Regions from separate parts of the Paenibacillus sp. FSL R10-2736 genome, predicted to be linked through region 1. Evidence: riboswitches for the same ligand, from Rfam matches in the RefSeq annotation. Region 1 holds a riboswitch; the other holds the start of a gene.
The links. A riboswitch is a leader RNA that binds a small molecule or an ion and turns the genes downstream of it on or off. The one in region 1 is predicted to bind thiamine pyrophosphate.

Region 2: it holds a riboswitch for thiamine pyrophosphate, as region 1 does, so the genes downstream of both, thiC (phosphomethylpyrimidine synthase ThiC) here and NSQ73_RS32430 (ABC transporter substrate-binding protein) in region 1, are expected to answer to the same signal.

The regions. Positions count from the first base shown of each region.
Region 1 is NZ_JBBOBN010000002.1:992,725-1,000,566, reverse strand. Features, by position in the region: gene NSQ73_RS32455 (pyridoxamine 5'-phosphate oxidase family protein) at 1-117, opposite strand, end outside; gene NSQ73_RS32450 (MFS transporter) at 279-1,487, shown strand; gene NSQ73_RS32445 (hypothetical protein) at 1,534-2,994, shown strand; gene NSQ73_RS32440 (sigma-70 family RNA polymerase sigma factor) at 3,130-3,723, shown strand; gene NSQ73_RS32435 (hypothetical protein) at 3,717-5,117, shown strand; TPP riboswitch at 5,190-5,300, shown strand; gene NSQ73_RS32430 (ABC transporter substrate-binding protein) at 5,432-6,517, shown strand; gene NSQ73_RS32425 (thiamine-binding protein) at 6,570-6,863, shown strand; gene NSQ73_RS32420 (ABC transporter permease) at 6,860-7,621, shown strand; gene NSQ73_RS32415 (ABC transporter ATP-binding protein) at 7,711-7,842, shown strand, end outside.
Region 2 is NZ_JBBOBN010000002.1:636,461-644,302, forward strand. Features, by position in the region: gene NSQ73_RS31005 (tetratricopeptide repeat protein) at 1-762, shown strand, start outside; gene trxB (thioredoxin-disulfide reductase) at 909-1,862, shown strand; TPP riboswitch at 1,935-2,041, shown strand; gene thiC (phosphomethylpyrimidine synthase ThiC) at 2,211-3,905, shown strand; gene NSQ73_RS31020 (class I SAM-dependent methyltransferase) at 4,071-4,868, shown strand; gene NSQ73_RS31025 (DUF1858 domain-containing protein) at 5,036-5,263, shown strand; gene NSQ73_RS31030 (DUF438 domain-containing protein) at 5,278-6,537, shown strand; gene NSQ73_RS31035 (ROK family glucokinase) at 6,777-7,727, shown strand; gene rapZ (RNase adapter RapZ) at 7,774-7,842, shown strand, end outside.

The DNA of each region.
Region 1 (7,842 bases):
AAATACCGCCATATAACGCACCTTAGGTTTGTTGCCGGCTTCTATCGTGCCGAAGGACCCGAACTTGTTGTCATCCAGCACCTGTATGATCGTTTTCTCCAGCTCTTTGTTATCCATTGACGAGAAAGCTCCTTTCGAATTCATGTGAATATAAGTTTATATATTCACATCCGCAGTTTGGATTTATTATAAAAACTGTGCTTATTATAGTGTACCCGTTCGGTTCATAATGAATCCCGGACTATGTTCATAAATTCACCCAGAAGGAGTCTCTCCCCTTGAAAAAATTAATCTGGATCGGCTGTCTCTCCTATTTCGTCATCGGCCTTGCCCATGTGGTGCTGGGCTCTATTCTGCCTGTGCTGCTCCAGCATTATGACCGCAGCTACAGTGCCGGAGGCGAGCTGATCTTCAGCCAGTTCGGCGGCTTCCTCGCCGGTGTGCTGGTCTCGCCGCTGCTGAACCGCCGCTTCGGCAAACGCGGGGGCATCCTGATCGCCACCGGGCTGCTGGTCTGCGCCGAAACGGCCTACGCCTTCCTCCCGCCCTGGGGCTGGATGTACGTGATCGCGATAGCTGCAGGCTTCGGCTTCGGCATGATCGAAGCCGTCATCGGCACGATTATTATCGCCGCGATTACCGAAGGAACGGCAATTGCCATGAGCCGGCTGGAGGTGCTATTCGGTGTAGGCGCGCTGCTCATGCCGCTGGCCGCAAGTCCGCTGATTGCCGCCGGCAGCTGGAGGCTGGCTTTCCTGATCGTTGCCGCCTTTTCTCTGGTTTCGCTGCTCTTCTGGGCGAAGAGCAGCTTCGGTCCGCTCCAGCGTGTGCTGGATGAGCGGCCGTCACGCCCTGCCGCTGCCGCGGCCTCCGCAGATGCAGCAGCAAGTGCAACAGTACCCGCCGCCGGCAAATCCGGACGCCTGCCCTACAAAGGTAAACAGTGGGTATTGCTTGGCCTGTTCATCGTCTTCTTCTTTCTCTATGTAGGTACCGAGATGAGTCTGGTCAATTTCATGCCGGCGATCTTCATCGCCAAGCTTGGCATGAGTGAAGCTGCGGCAGCGCTGACGGTTACCTTCTTCTGGCTGGCTATGTCGGCGGGCAGACTATTCGCCGGTGTGGTTGCCGAGCGGATTTCCTACCGCATCTATGTGCTCATCAGCTGCTTCGCCGCTTTGCTGCTGCTGGTTATTTTCCCGTTCGCAGAGCACCGGATTGCCGCATTCGCCGTCATTCTGCTGCTCGGGCTGTTCATGTCCGGCATCTTCTCCATCGCCCTGGTCTTCGCAAGCAAGCTGCTGCCCGGTGCGGAGGAATCCACGCCAAGCATCATGATCGCCTCGGGCGGAATCGGCGGCGCGGTGCTGCCGCTGCTGACCGGCTGGTCCATGGACCATATGCAGGTGGCCCAGACATCGGGGCTTCTGGCCGCTTTTGCCGCCGTATTATTCCTGCTTAGCGTGGCCGCCTGGAAAATCGGGTAATATAGCAACGAGATTAATATCCTGTGAATAAGGACGGAACCCCTATATGGCTGAGCTGCACTCCGAGAGACCCGAACCCACACTGCATACTGCATTACTGCAATTCATTTTCCCCTTCTCCATCAAGGCCGGGCAGGACAAAGAGCTGATCGGGCGTCTGCAGCAGGGCGGGTTTACGCGTTTTTTTCTTGATAACAAGGATCTTGAGCATGCTTATTACGGGGAGGGCTACTGCGTGTCCCATGAGAAAATGGAGCGCAGCTACCTGCCGTTTGCCGCTCATGTCCTCTTTCCGCGTGAGAAGGATGCTGATTCCTTCCGCCGCTTTTCCCGGGTGAACAATCTGCAGTGCCAGCTTGAAATGCCGTTTCAATCCGTGAATTTCCGCGTGCTGTCCACGGATGTGTTCCTGTGCCCGTTTGAGCTGGGCTTCCTGACTGTACGAGTAGCCATAGAGGAGGAGCACCTCACCTACAGCACTGCGCTGGAATTCGCTGACCGCTTCCGTACGCTGGAGGATGTGTCTTATCAGGATAAACAGACTTATATCCATTGTCATAAGAAGTCTTTCGGTCAGGTGGAGGATTTCGTGTTCAAGAATCTGGTTGCCGGGCTGGAGCCGTTTCTCGACCCTGCGGAGATCGATGGCGCGTATTTCGAGACTTTGCCTTTTTTCGTGGACGAACGGATGCTGGTCCAGGCTTTCTACGGCTTCAACCGCGGGGAAGAATCGGATGAGATCAGTATCGAGCTGCGCTACCGTGCCTCCCAGCTGGATGGGCTGAATATGGAGGGTAAACCTTATACCAGTGCCAGCGATCCCGAATATATCGAACAGTATACCTCTGAGCATTGCTACAGCCGTTGGGGGCCGGACACCTATTATATGACCAATGAGCAGACCTTCTGCTGCCTGAGCCGGGCCGAAACTGACATCGCCACCCAGCTGATTAATCAGATGTACGGGGAGTATTATTACGGGCTGCTGCTGAGTATTTTTCATAAAATCGTGCTGTTGAAGCTGGCCAATCTGCATTCCCGCCTGCGCATCAACCACGATTATGACGAGATCGAGAATCTGATCTTCCTGATTAATAAGTTCTCGGCCAAATTCTACTTTCTGGAGCTGATTTCGCAGTCGCAGGGACGGGAGATCTTCTTCCAGCTGCGCAAGGTTTACGGCAATGACGCCCTGTTCGATGAAGTGAAGATGACCTTGAATGACCTGTTCCAGTATCAGGATAAATTCCAGGCCAAACGCCGGGATACGCTGCTGATGGTCCTGACTGTATTTACGGTAATAAGCGGGATTTACGGGATGAATCAGGTCATTGAGGATTTGAAGGCACCGATCAATTGGAGCAAAATGCTGGAGTACTCTGCGTTTGAGTACCTGGCGCTGTTCCTCACCTTCTCCGGGATCGCAGTCAGTCTGGGCCTGACGCTACGGGAGGCGTGGAACGGAATACGCAGCCGCCGTAAGAAGCGGTTCTATGATAAGGATTGAGGGGCTGCCGGTGACGGCGGCTTTTTTTATTATTCACTTCACAATTCTTCTGAGTGATCTTGCCGCCGGCATGCGTAGTAATACATATACGACTTCTTAGTAGGTTACTCATGAAAAGAAATGCCGGAGGTTCCTATGACGCGTAATGATCATGACAGCCTGGACTGGCCCGGCCGGTTCAGAACTAAAGATAAGCAAGCTCTCGCGGATGCCATCGACTTCTACGGACCCGATGTGCACAGACTGGTCCAGCGTATTCTGGCCGGCTGCGGGAGTGCAGAGGATGCCGAGGAATGTGTCAGCGATGTGTTTCTGGCGGCCTGGATCAATATCGGACGTTACGACCCGTCACGCGCTTCCTTCCGCACCTGGATATTCCTGCTCGCAAAATACAAGGCGCTGGATCTGAGGCGTAAATTGCAGCCGGGACTTGGCAGGACGCTGAACGAAGCAGCACTGAACATGCAGAGCGGGACCAACACCGAACAGGAATTTCTACAACGTGAGGCAACGGGGGAATTGCTCCGCTATATCGGGCAGCTCCGTGAACCGGACCGCAGCCTGTTTCTGCGCAGGTATTACCTATACGAGAGTCTGGATGAACTGGCTGCGGCCTTTGGCTTCAGTAAAAAAGCTGTCGAGAGCCGTCTGTACCGCTGCCGGACAATGCTGAAGCAGGCTATACATCTGACTGGCGAAGATGGAAAGGGGGAACTCGGGTCATGGTAAAGGATATGAACAGCGGCGAGAAAAGCATATTTGATCAGCTCGATCTTCTGGAATTCAGCGAGGCTGAACTTGCACTGGACGGATTACTGTCGGAGCCTGAGTCCAGCCCGGTACCCGGGTCTAAAGAAGAGATTGCTTCGCTTGAGCGGATCAAGAGCCGTACCCTCGACCTTATTCAGACTGAACCGGCGCCTGAACTGCCTGCTGCTGTCCGCAAGCCGCGGCGGCGGGCAGCTATTGGAGCGGCGGCGGCCGCGATCCTTATGGCCGCAGGCCTGCTGGCGTTCTCCCCTGACGCCCAGGCAGGTCTAAAGCATGCCCTTAGCTTCCTGCCCGGCTTCGGCACTGTTCTGGAGAGCAGCCCGGGCAGTCAGCTTTATGTTCTGGAGAAGCCCTACACAGTTACCGCAGGCAAGGGAGAGCTGACAGTCAATGCCGTACTTCTGCAGGAGAACAGCGGGACCATTACGCTGCGGGGACAGCAGACTCCCGTCATTACTGAATTTCAGGCAGACATCGGAGGGGACCGTTATACCTTTACTTCCAATATGCGGTCTTCTGCATCCGGAGACTGGTATGCAAGCTACAGCACTGCACTTCCCGGAAATTTGGAGCTTGAAACCGCTGAACCGGTTACTTTGTATATCCATGGAGCAGCAGTCGGGCCACTGGTGCTTCAAGCACCGGTGACCGCCGATGATCTGCAGCATTTAGGCGCAAGCGATGTGCACCAGGAAGTGCGGATTACGGCTTTTCCGGTTCGTCTGGATGACGGACTTGTCCGCGTTGAATTAGTTCCGGCCCTTCCAGATTCGTTCTCCGCCGTCCATTCTTATTCACTGGAGCCGCTGGTATCCTGGAATGGCCTGTATGTCGAGAATGCAGAGGGAGTCAAAGCGAAGGTTGAACCTCCTTCAACCATGGTCTACCCGTCGGAGTTCTCGTTCCGGGAATTGGCATCAGCTGAAGAACAGTCTTACAGGGTCGTCATCCCTTACATCGAAATAGCGGAACGGAAGGCACTCTCCCGGGAGGTCGTTCTGCCGCTGCCCGCCAGCGGGGAGAGTGCGCCTCTCCACATTACCGCTGAGATCGCCGGTTACCCGGTAGAATTCACCCGCATTGAGCGCAGCAGCGGGACGGCTGTCAGCGTTGATGTGGATATGAATTTTGATCCCGAAGCGGCAAAGTCACTGACGCATTTCTTCATCCGCTACCCGGGTTCTGGGGACAAATATTCATACGGCTGGCAGGATACCGAGACATTCCCAAGAATCTTGAAGACTCTTCTTCTGGATGCAGAGCCCGGCGCGGATACGCTGCGTTTTAGAATGTCGGAGCCTCAATTCCTGCTCAAAGGCCCCTGGATTCTGCCGCTAAAGCTCGAAGATTAGAACGGGGAGGCTGGACAACCAGGAAGCTGGCGTCTATAATACACCGTAAGAACATAGCAATACCCGTGAACTTCATAGAACCAGGGGTGCTGGAATTGGCCGGCTGAGATTGTATCCCACAAGATACTGACCCTTATACCTGATCTGGATAATGCCAGCGTAGGAATCTTCATTCAACCCCGAGCCCCTTCATGGGCCTGAAGTTGAACTCACCTTGCGCAAGTAACTGGCGTCCCGGTCTCCGGGGCGCTTTTTGGTATGGGTTACTCTGAATTTTGGAAGACTAGGGATTGCTGGAAGGAGAGAGAAGAGAAATGGGAGTCAAAAAAGTTTTACCGCTGCTGCTCAGCTCTATGCTTGTGCTCGTGATGGCCGGATGCGGCAACGGGAACGTCAACCCGGGCAGCAATGCCGGAGGCAGTACACCTGCCGCCGGGAATAGCACCGCTGCACCTGAAGCAACCGCAGCCGCCAGTACCGCCGACGCGCCTAAAGAGCTGACTCAGGTTAAGATTGCGCTGGACTGGACGCCGAACACGAATCACACCGGCCTGTATACCGCCAAGGAGCTGGGATATTACGCTGAGGAAGGTCTTGACGTGGAGATCGTGCAGCCGGGTGCAGCCGGATCTGACACCATGGTTACTTCCGGTGAAGCACAGTTTGGCATCAGTGCACAGGAGGCGCTCACCCTGGCCCGTCTGCAGGATGTGCCGCTCGTCTCCATCGCCGCTATCATTCAGCATAATACCTCCGGCTTTGCCGCTCCGAAGGACCGCAACATTAAGACGCCGAAAGACTTTGAAGGCAAAACCTACGGAGGCTGGGGCTCTCCTGCGGAAGAAGCAGCCATGAAAGCCATTATGGACCCCGATGGCGGAGACGTCTCCAAAGTTAAATTGGTGAACATCGGTGAAGCTGACTTCTTCACTGCGGTGAAACGCGATATCGACTTCGCCTGGATCTTCTACGCCTGGACCGGGATCGAAGCCGAGCTGCGCGGCGAGCCGCTGGATATGCTGTACCTGAAGGATTATGCGCCGCAGCTGGATTACTACACACCGGTGCTGACCACCAGTGAGAAGGAAATCGCCGAGCATCCGGAAGTGGTGAAGGCTTTCCTCAAAGCTACGTCGAAAGGTTACCAATACGCGATCGATCATCCGGAAGAAGCGGCCACGGTCCTGTCTGATGCCGTGCCTGATCTTGATCCCGAGCTGGTGCTGGCCAGCCAGAAATGGCTCAGCCCGAAATACAAGGACGATGCCGCCCGCTGGGGGGAGCAGAAGCTTGAAATCTGGCAGAATTATGCCGAGTGGATGTACGGCCTGAAGCTGCTGGACAAACCGCTCGATGCCGCAAGTACATTTACGAATGAATTTTTGCCGGAAGGCCCATAACACCGAGTGGAATAGTACTGACACTAACTTACATGAGAGGAATGAATAATAAATGGCTAATACACTGCTTAGCATTCAGGTAATTCCCAAGACTCCAAACAATGAGGATTCGATCCCTTACGTGGACACTGCGATTGAGGTAATTCAAAAGTCGGGGGTCAAGCATCAGGTGAATCCGCTTGATACTACCATGGAAGGCGAGCTCACGGAGCTGCTGGAAGTTGTACGTCAGATGCATGAGGCACTGATTGCCTCCGGCAGCCCGAGCGTGATCTCCCAGATCAAGATCGCCCATAATCCCAGCGGCATCAGCATGGACAAGCTGACGGAGAAATACCGGCCGTGAAAAGCACCTGGAGACAAATCTGGCCGCCCCTTGTGGCGGTCATCTTTTTTCTGGGCGCATGGCAAATTGCGGTATCGGTGTTCCATATCCCGGCCTGGCAGCTGCCGAGCCCGTCCGATATCGCGCGTGAATCACGCGGCAACGCCTCCGGGATCTGGGCGCATACGGCCGCAACGCTGCGGCTGACCCTGATCGGCTTCCCGGTCGGCACCGGCATCGGCCTCATTGTGGCTCTGCTGCTCCATCTGCTGCCCTGGCTCAAAAGAGCGCTCTACCCGCTGCTGATCCTCAGCCAGAATGTGCCTTCCATTGCCCTTGGACCGCTGCTGATTATCTGGTTCGGCTTCGGCCTGCTGCCCAAAATCGTCCTGATCACCCTCGTCTGCTTCTTCCCGGTTGCCGTAGCGGCCATGGGCGGGCTGGCGCAAAGCGACCGGGTAATGTTGAACTATATGAAAATGGCCGGCGCAAGCAACTGGCAGATCTTCACCAAGCTGGAGCTTCCCGGCTCCCTGCCCTCCCTGTTCTCAGGGCTCAAAATCTCCGCGACCTATGCCGTCATGGGCGCAGTGGTTGCCGAGTGGATTGGAGCGGACAAAGGGATCGGCTATTATATGCTGCTGCAGAAGGCCTCTTACCGCACGGACCGGATGTTCGTGGCCATTGTCATTATCGTGCTGCTGAGTCTGGTACTGTTCGCGCTGATTGCCCTGCTGGAGAAATGGCTCGTGCGCTGGAAACCGCGCAAGGAAGCTTAACACGCACAGGGTAACAATACACGCTATACTGAGCACGTTTGAGATAAAGCCTTAAGTACAAAAATTCTATATAGAAGGAGCTGACCGAAGTGTCTCCACTCACGAATACCGTACAGCTCAAGAAGGACGTCCCCGGCAGCAGCCTTGACGAGGCCAGAAGCACACCGCCTGCGCTTGAAGTCAGCAGCGTCTCCAAATCGTTCACGCACCGCCGCCGGGAG
Region 2 (7,842 bases), 360 kb from region 1:
GCATTCTTCCTGTCCCAGCTCCAGCAAGCCCGGGGAGAAGACAGACCTATGCCTGCTGTCAGCTATAATTACCAATTGCCTTTCCAGGAGCAGCTTAAGCAGTGGAAGGGGAATACAGGCAAGTTCACCGAAGAAGTACGGAACAATCCGCTGCTGCGCGCCTCGTTCTTCTGGGCGCTGCGCTACGGCGATTCCTCCACGAAGCTGCAGGTGACCGAAGCCCTGCGCTGGATTGAGGATGAGGAGATGTCCGAGGTACTGCGCGGAGTTCTGGAGCATCAGCCGCTCCAGGAGGACCGGCTGCAGGAGGCGGCGCTGTTCAGCCTGCAGCGGCTGATTGGAGAGAATCTGGAAGAAGCTGCAGCTCCTGAGGAAGAGCCGTTGCAAGCGGCCTCCAGCCCCAAGGGCCCGGCTGAATGGAAGGAAGACTGGCAGCGGATTATCGATCATACGGTGGCCATGATGGACCGGAGATATGATGCTGTGCAGAAGAAGGATGCAGAGTTTATCTGGAAGCAGTTCATCGGCAGCCTGTATCCGGATGTACCGTTATTCCGCAATGACGGCGGCTGGTGTGCGGCACTGGAGTATCTGACTGCCAGGCTGCACGGGCGTCCGGTCACCTTCCGCGAGGCGGCACAGCGTTACGGCGTCTCGGTCTCCATGGTAAGCCGCTATGCACGGCGGATCGACAGTGAATGCGATACCCAGGGCATGCTGCCGGGAACGGACGGCTTGTCGCCGTCCACCAACAATATTTGAACCCTTTTGTTCAAATATGAGAATTTATATGTTTCACACGATAACTTATCCTTATATTTCTCGCTGAAACGGTACCGTCCTAATAAAAGGACGATAAAGCCGTTTCCACTTGTAAATACAAACCTACTTGTAAGGAGGCCAATGTAATGTACAAAACGATTGTAATCGGAACAGGCCCGGCCGGGCTGACTGCCGCGATTTATCTGGCGCGCGCGAACCTGAGCCCGCTCGTAATTGAAGGCTTGCAGCCGGGAGGACAGCTGACAACGACGACAGAAGTGGAGAACTTTCCAGGCTTCCCTGAAGGGATTCTGGGTCCTGATCTGATGGACAACATGCGTAAGCAGGCCGAACGCTTCGGCGCTGAATTCAAGAATGGCTGGGTGGAGTCGGTTGACTTCTCTCAGCGTCCGTTCAAGGTGACTGTAGACGGAATGGGTGTACTGGAAGCGGAGTCGGTCATTATTTCGACCGGCGCCTCCGCCAGATACCTGGGTATCCCGGGTGAGCAGGAGAATGTAGGACGCGGGGTCAGCACCTGTGCGACCTGTGACGGATTCTTTTTCCGAAACAAAAAGATTGTCGTGGTCGGCGGCGGCGATTCCGCGATGGAGGAAGCCAGCTTCCTGACCCGCTTTGCTTCCAGCGTAACGCTGGTTCACCGCCGTCCGGAGCTGCGTGCTTCGAAGATCATGCAGGACCGCGCACGCGACAACAGCAAGGTGTCATGGGCACTGAACCGCACGCCGCTTGAGGTAACCGTCGGCGATACCGGAGTTAAGGGCATCACCGTCCTTAACAATGAGACGGGACTTACCGAGCTGGTGGAAGCGGATGGTGTATTTGTCGCTATCGGACATACACCGAATACCGCTTTCTTAGGCGGGCAGATTAACACCGATGCCAATGGCTATATAGTGGTTAACCCGGGCACCACAGAGACGAATATTCCCGGCGTATTCGCTTGCGGCGACGTGCAGGATACGCGTTACCGTCAAGCCATATCGGCAGCCGGAACCGGCTGTATGGCCGCCATGGATGCCGAGAAGTTCCTGGAAGGCACGATGGTGCATGACTGGAGCGAATCGCTCGATAAATAACCGGAGAAGGTTCTTGTTATTTACGGGTTTACAAAAAAATCCTATACCAGTAGAATGTATTTAATTAGATAAGATACCCACTAGGGGAGCCTGAATAGGCTGAGACGGGAAAAGTGAATTTCCGGACCCTTGAACCTGATCTGGATCATACCAGCGTAGGAAAGTGGAGTCGGACCTTTTTTTGAATACAGTCTTATTGGGCTGTTCCTTTGATAAAGCCGCTCCAGGTGGAGCGGCTTTTTGACTTGCAAGAATTCATATACCTTGTGCTATACATGATTCTTCGGCTCAGTCTGCTGCGTGAAATCTTATCTGATTGGCTTATAGAGCGAAGAGGAGGAGATTAGAATGCCAGAAATGATGAAGAACGAAGAGGTGGACCTTTCCCGATTTCCTGCAAGCCGCAAAGTGTATGTAGAGGGCTCGCGCCCGGATATTCAGGTTCCGATGCGGGAGATCAGCCTCAGCAGAACCGAGGGCGTTGCCGGGGAAGAGGAGAACGAACCGCTGCGTGTCTATGACACAAGCGGAATTTACACCGATGCTGCGCAAGAGGCTGACATTCGGAGGGGGCTGCCGCCGCACCGTTTATGCTGGATTGCGGAGCGTGGCGATTCGGAGGAATACACCGGAAGAGCTGTGCAGCCGGAGGATAATGGAATCCGCAGGGGCGGGCCGCCCGCAGAGGCTTATCCAGGGCTGCAGCGGAGTCCCCTGCGGGCACATGCGGGCCGCAATGTTACCCAGCTGCATTATGCGCGGCAAGGGATCATTACTTCGGAAATGGAGTATATCGCGATCCGCGAGAATACCCGGCCGGAATTCGTAAGGGATGAGGTAGCCGCCGGACGGGCCATTATTCCGGCCAACATCAATCATCCCGAGAGCGAGCCGATGATTATTGGCCGTAACTTCCTGGTTAAGATCAATGCGAACATCGGAAATTCTGCGGTGTCTTCTTCTATTGAAGAGGAAGTGGAGAAGATGCGGTGGGCAACCCGCTGGGGGGCCGACACCATCATGGACCTCTCCACCGGCTCCAAGATTCATACCACCCGTGAATGGATTATACGCAATTCTCCTGTGCCTGTCGGCACGGTGCCCTTATACCAGGCGCTCGAAAAGGTGAACGGCATAGCCGAGGATTTAACCTGGGAGCTCTATCGCGACACGCTGATTGAGCAGGCGGAGCAGGGGGTCGATTACTTTACCATTCATGCCGGGGTGCTACAGCGCTATATTCCGCTGACTGCCGGAAGAATGACGGGAATCGTATCACGGGGCGGCTCGATTATGGCCGCATGGTGCCTTGCCCATCAGCAGGAGAACTTTCTGTACACACACTTCGAAGCTATATGTGAGATTATGAAGACGTATGATGTGGCCTTCTCTCTGGGGGACGGACTTCGTCCGGGTTCTATTGCAGATGCCAATGACGAAGCTCAATTCGCTGAGCTGGAGACGCTGGGAGAGCTGACAGCGCTGGCCTGGAAGCACGATGTTCAGGTAATGGTTGAGGGTCCGGGGCATGTGCCGATGCACAAGATTAAGGAGAATATGGACAAGCAGCTCGAGATTTGCCGGGAAGCCCCTTTTTACACCCTGGGTCCGCTCACTACCGATATTGCACCCGGTTATGATCATATCACTTCAGCCATCGGGGCGGCGATGATCGGCTGGCTCGGGACGGCTATGCTGTGTTACGTTACACCCAAGGAGCATTTAGGTCTGCCTAACAAGAATGACGTGCGCGAGGGAGTCATTACCTACAAGATCGCTGCACATGCCGCAGACCTCGCCAAGGGGCATCCGGGTGCACAGGACAGGGATAATGCGCTGTCCAAGGCGCGGTTCGAGTTTCGCTGGCGAGACCAGTTCCATCTCTCTCTGGACCCGGAAAGGGCGCTGGAGTATCATGATGAGACGCTTCCTGCGGAGGGGGCGAAGCAAGCTCATTTCTGCTCTATGTGCGGTCCTAAATTCTGCAGCATGCGGATTTCGCATGATATCCGTAATTCCTACAGATTGAGCAGGTCGCTGTAAAAAGGCAAGTCTCCTATAGCTATTTCCCTGCTGTCCCATGCTGTAAAAGGCGTGAGGGCAGCTTTTCTTATGCGCGAATAGCACAAGATTCATTCTCCCTATTATGTGAAACCATGCACAAGCGTTGGCGTAAATAGCATTATCCAAGTATAGGGAGTGAATCGAATGAGGAACAAAGACTGGCTCAAGGAAAGCGAACGTTTCAATGAAGCGGCTGAATACTATGATATGTACCGGCCGAGCTATCCCTCCGCGCTTATTGAGCGGGTAATAGGAGAAGCCTCTCTGACTAAGGAGTCCAGAATTCTTGAGATCGGTGCCGGGAGCGGTAAAGCCTCCGAATTATTCCTGGACCGCGGGTATGAGCTGCTATGTATTGAACCGGGCCCACAACTGGCGGAATTGGGAAGACAGAAGCATAGGGATAAAAACGTGCGATTTGTAACCTCCAGATTCGAGCACTGGTCTGGGCCGGAGAAGGATTTCGACCTGATCTTCTCCGCTCAAGCCTTTCATTGGGTGCCGCAGCCGGAAGGTTACAAGAAATGTGGGCGGCTGCTGAAGCCGGGAGGGCGGCTCGCGCTCTTTTGGAATTTTTATCTGCAGGGAGACAGTGAGATGGAGCAAGAGATTGCCGAGGTCTGTGCGGAGTATGAGGTATTCTGGTTTAATAAGCGGGATGTAATTGAACAGAGAGTGGAGCGAACTGTAGCAGAGCTGTCCGGCAGCGGAAATTTCAGAGCCCCGGAGGTCTACCGGTATCCTTGGGACAGCAGGGATGACGCGGATAGCTTCATTAATTTCCTGCGGACCTGCAACGGGTTCATCGGGCTGAAGGAAGCGGAGCAGATTGAATTAAGCGCCAGGTTACATAAGCTGATCGGCCGGAATGGCGGCACCCTGCAAAGGAATTTTATATGTACGCTTTTCATAGCCGAAGCCTTGAATTCTGTGAATTCTTAACATACATAGCTGTCCCTATGCTGTAACAGGCGTACGGGCAGCTTTTTCCTTAAAAGCTAATATGTTGTGGGGTAATTTTATACTTAGTGACTGCAATCACAATTTACCCCCCTGCCCTATGCTAAGCTGTTGCTGAGAAGAATTCTCAATTGTGAGGTGTGCAGATCTTGAGCAAAGTGTTGAAGCTAGATGAGTCTATATTGGAGCTGGTAACCAGGCACCCGGAAGCCGTAGATATTATGGCCGGTCTGGGTTTCCATGATATAACGAAGCCTGGAATGCTGCAGACGGCAGGCAGGTTCATGACATTATCCAAGGGCATGAAATTAAAGAGAATAGAGCTGGAAACCGTTCGGCTGGCCTTTGCGCAGCACGGCTTCGAGATTATTGAATAGAAGGAGAGAATATAATGAGCGAACTGATTAATAACCGTGAAGTGGATGTACCGGAGCAGACGCGCCGCCAGGCTATGCTGAAGGAGATCATCAAGGAGCTGCATGCGGGTAAAAGTGTAGAGGAAGTGAAGGCGCGTTTTGCCGAAGCGGTAGGCGATGTGACTGTAGCTGAGATATCTGCCATGGAGCATTCCCTGATGACCGAAGAGGGTATTCCGGTAGAGGAAGTGCAGCGCCTATGCTCCGTGCATACGGCCATCTTCAAAGGCTCGATCGAGCAGATTCACCGCTCCTCGAAGGCTGAAGAGCAGCCGGGGCATCCTGTGCATACCTTCAAGCTGGAGAACCGTGAGATTGAACGGCTGGTTAACTTCCGGCTGGAGCTGCACACAGACAAGATCAAGAAGAACGCCAGCGAAGAGATCATCTTCAAGCTGCTGGAGGATCTGAGCCTACTGCTCGACCTCGACAAGCATTACAGCCGCAAGGAGAATCTGCTGTTTCCTTACTTAGAGAAGTACGGCATTTATGGTCCAACCAAGGTAATGTGGGGCGTGGATGACGGGATCCGCAATATGATTAAGGAAGCCAAGAAAGCACTCAGCGCGTATAGCGGGGAGTCTGAGCAGATTGCAGCTTCACTGGAGGAGATCATTAAAGAAGTCAACGAGATGATCTTCAAAGAAGAGAATATTCTGCTGCCGATGGCGCTCGATAAGCTGACTGAAGATGAATGGGTCAAAATCGCCCGTGAAAGTGACGAAATCGGCTTCTGCCTGACCGCGCCGGAGCAGGAATGGATTCCGGAGCGTGCCGCTGAACCGGAGGGTGCCCAGAGTCAGGAAGAAGGAGAAGCTGCATCACCGCAGGGCTTCATCCGCTTTGAGACCGGCCTGTTGTCGCTTCATCAGCTCGAGACGATGATGAATCATCTGCCGGTGGATTTGACCTTTATCGATGAGAACGATGTGGTCCGCTACTTCTCACATGGCAAGGAACGGATCTTCGCCCGGACCAAGGCGGTTATCGGCCGTACGGTGCAGAACTGTCATCCGCCGCAAAGCGTGCATGTGGTGGAGAAGCTGCTGGCAGATTTCAAGGCAGGCATTAAGGATGCTGAGGATTTCTGGATTGCCATCAAAGATAAATTCATCTATATCCGCTACTTCGCAGTACGTGATGAGACCGGCCGCTATATGGGGACGCTGGAGTTCACACAGAATATTGCTCCGATCCGTGCCTTAGAGGGGCAAAAGCGTATTTTGTCGGAATAATGGCAGATTTACAGGGACCAGGGCAATAGAAGATTACTTTCAGACTTTCTTGCCTGCCGGGTGAGAAGGTCTTTTTGTTAGGCGGGTTGTCCGCAGATGGAGCATGTCAAAACATCCCATACCGCTTCCTGAAGAACATTGCCCCGGGTGTATCGCCTTTCCTTGACCGCAGGGGAGGCTTCTATTATAGTGGGTACGTAGGATTAACTATTTTAGCATAGAAAAAGGTGGCTTGTAACATGTCTGAAAATATCTACGTTGGCGTGGATTTAGGTGGAACCACGATTAAGGTTGGAATCTGCAATGCCGAGGGAAGCCTGCTGCACACTTACGAAGGTCCAACGGGGACCGCAGACGGCGTCGATGCCGTTATCGATAATATCGAGAAGTATGTGCGCCTGATTGTGGAGGACTCTCCGTATTCCTGGGAACAGCTTGCCGGTGTGGGAGCCGGGCTTGCCGGGTTTACGAATATTCGTGAAGGAATCATCATCCTTGCGCCTAACATAGGATTTAGAGATGTGCCGATCCGTTCCATTCTGGAAGGTCGTTTGAACAAGCCTGTCAAAATAGACAATGACGCCAATGTGGCTGCGCTGGGCGAGGCTTGGAGCGGTGCAGGACGCGGCATTGAGAATTGCGTCTGCTATACGCTGGGTACAGGGGTAGGCGGCGGAATTATTATCAATGGCAAGGTGTATCAGGGCTTTGCCGGTCTGGCCGGAGAGCTTGGCCATATCACAGTAGTTCCCGATCTGGAAGCTATACAGTGCGGCTGCGGGAACATGGGTTGTTTGGAAACCGTTTCCTCTGCGACTGGCATTATCCGCATGGCGAATGATGCAGTGGCCCGCGGGGACCGCACCACTCTGTCCACGGTGGAGAAGATTGCGGCCAAGGAAGTCTTTGACGCTGCCAAGGCAGGCGATGAAGTCGCTCTGCGTATTGTGAACCGCGCAGCATTCTACCTGGGCAAATCGATGGCTGCGGTGGCTGCGGTACTGAATCCGGAAGTGTTTATCGTAGGCGGCGGCGTATCCAAAGCCGGCGATATCCTGTTTGATGAAGTCCGCCGTGTATTCGCCAAGCTAACACCTGCACCTCTGCAGACTGGTGTTACCATCGTGCCTGCGGAGCTTGGCAATGATGCCGGTATTATTGGTGCGGCAGGTCTTTTGCTGCGTTCTTAAGGAGCAGGAATTATTCATATACTAACCTTAGGGAGGGGACGCTCTAATGACCGAATTCGAGCAAATATCGCCCGGTCGTGCCACCCTGATCATCATTACAGGCATGTCGGGAGCA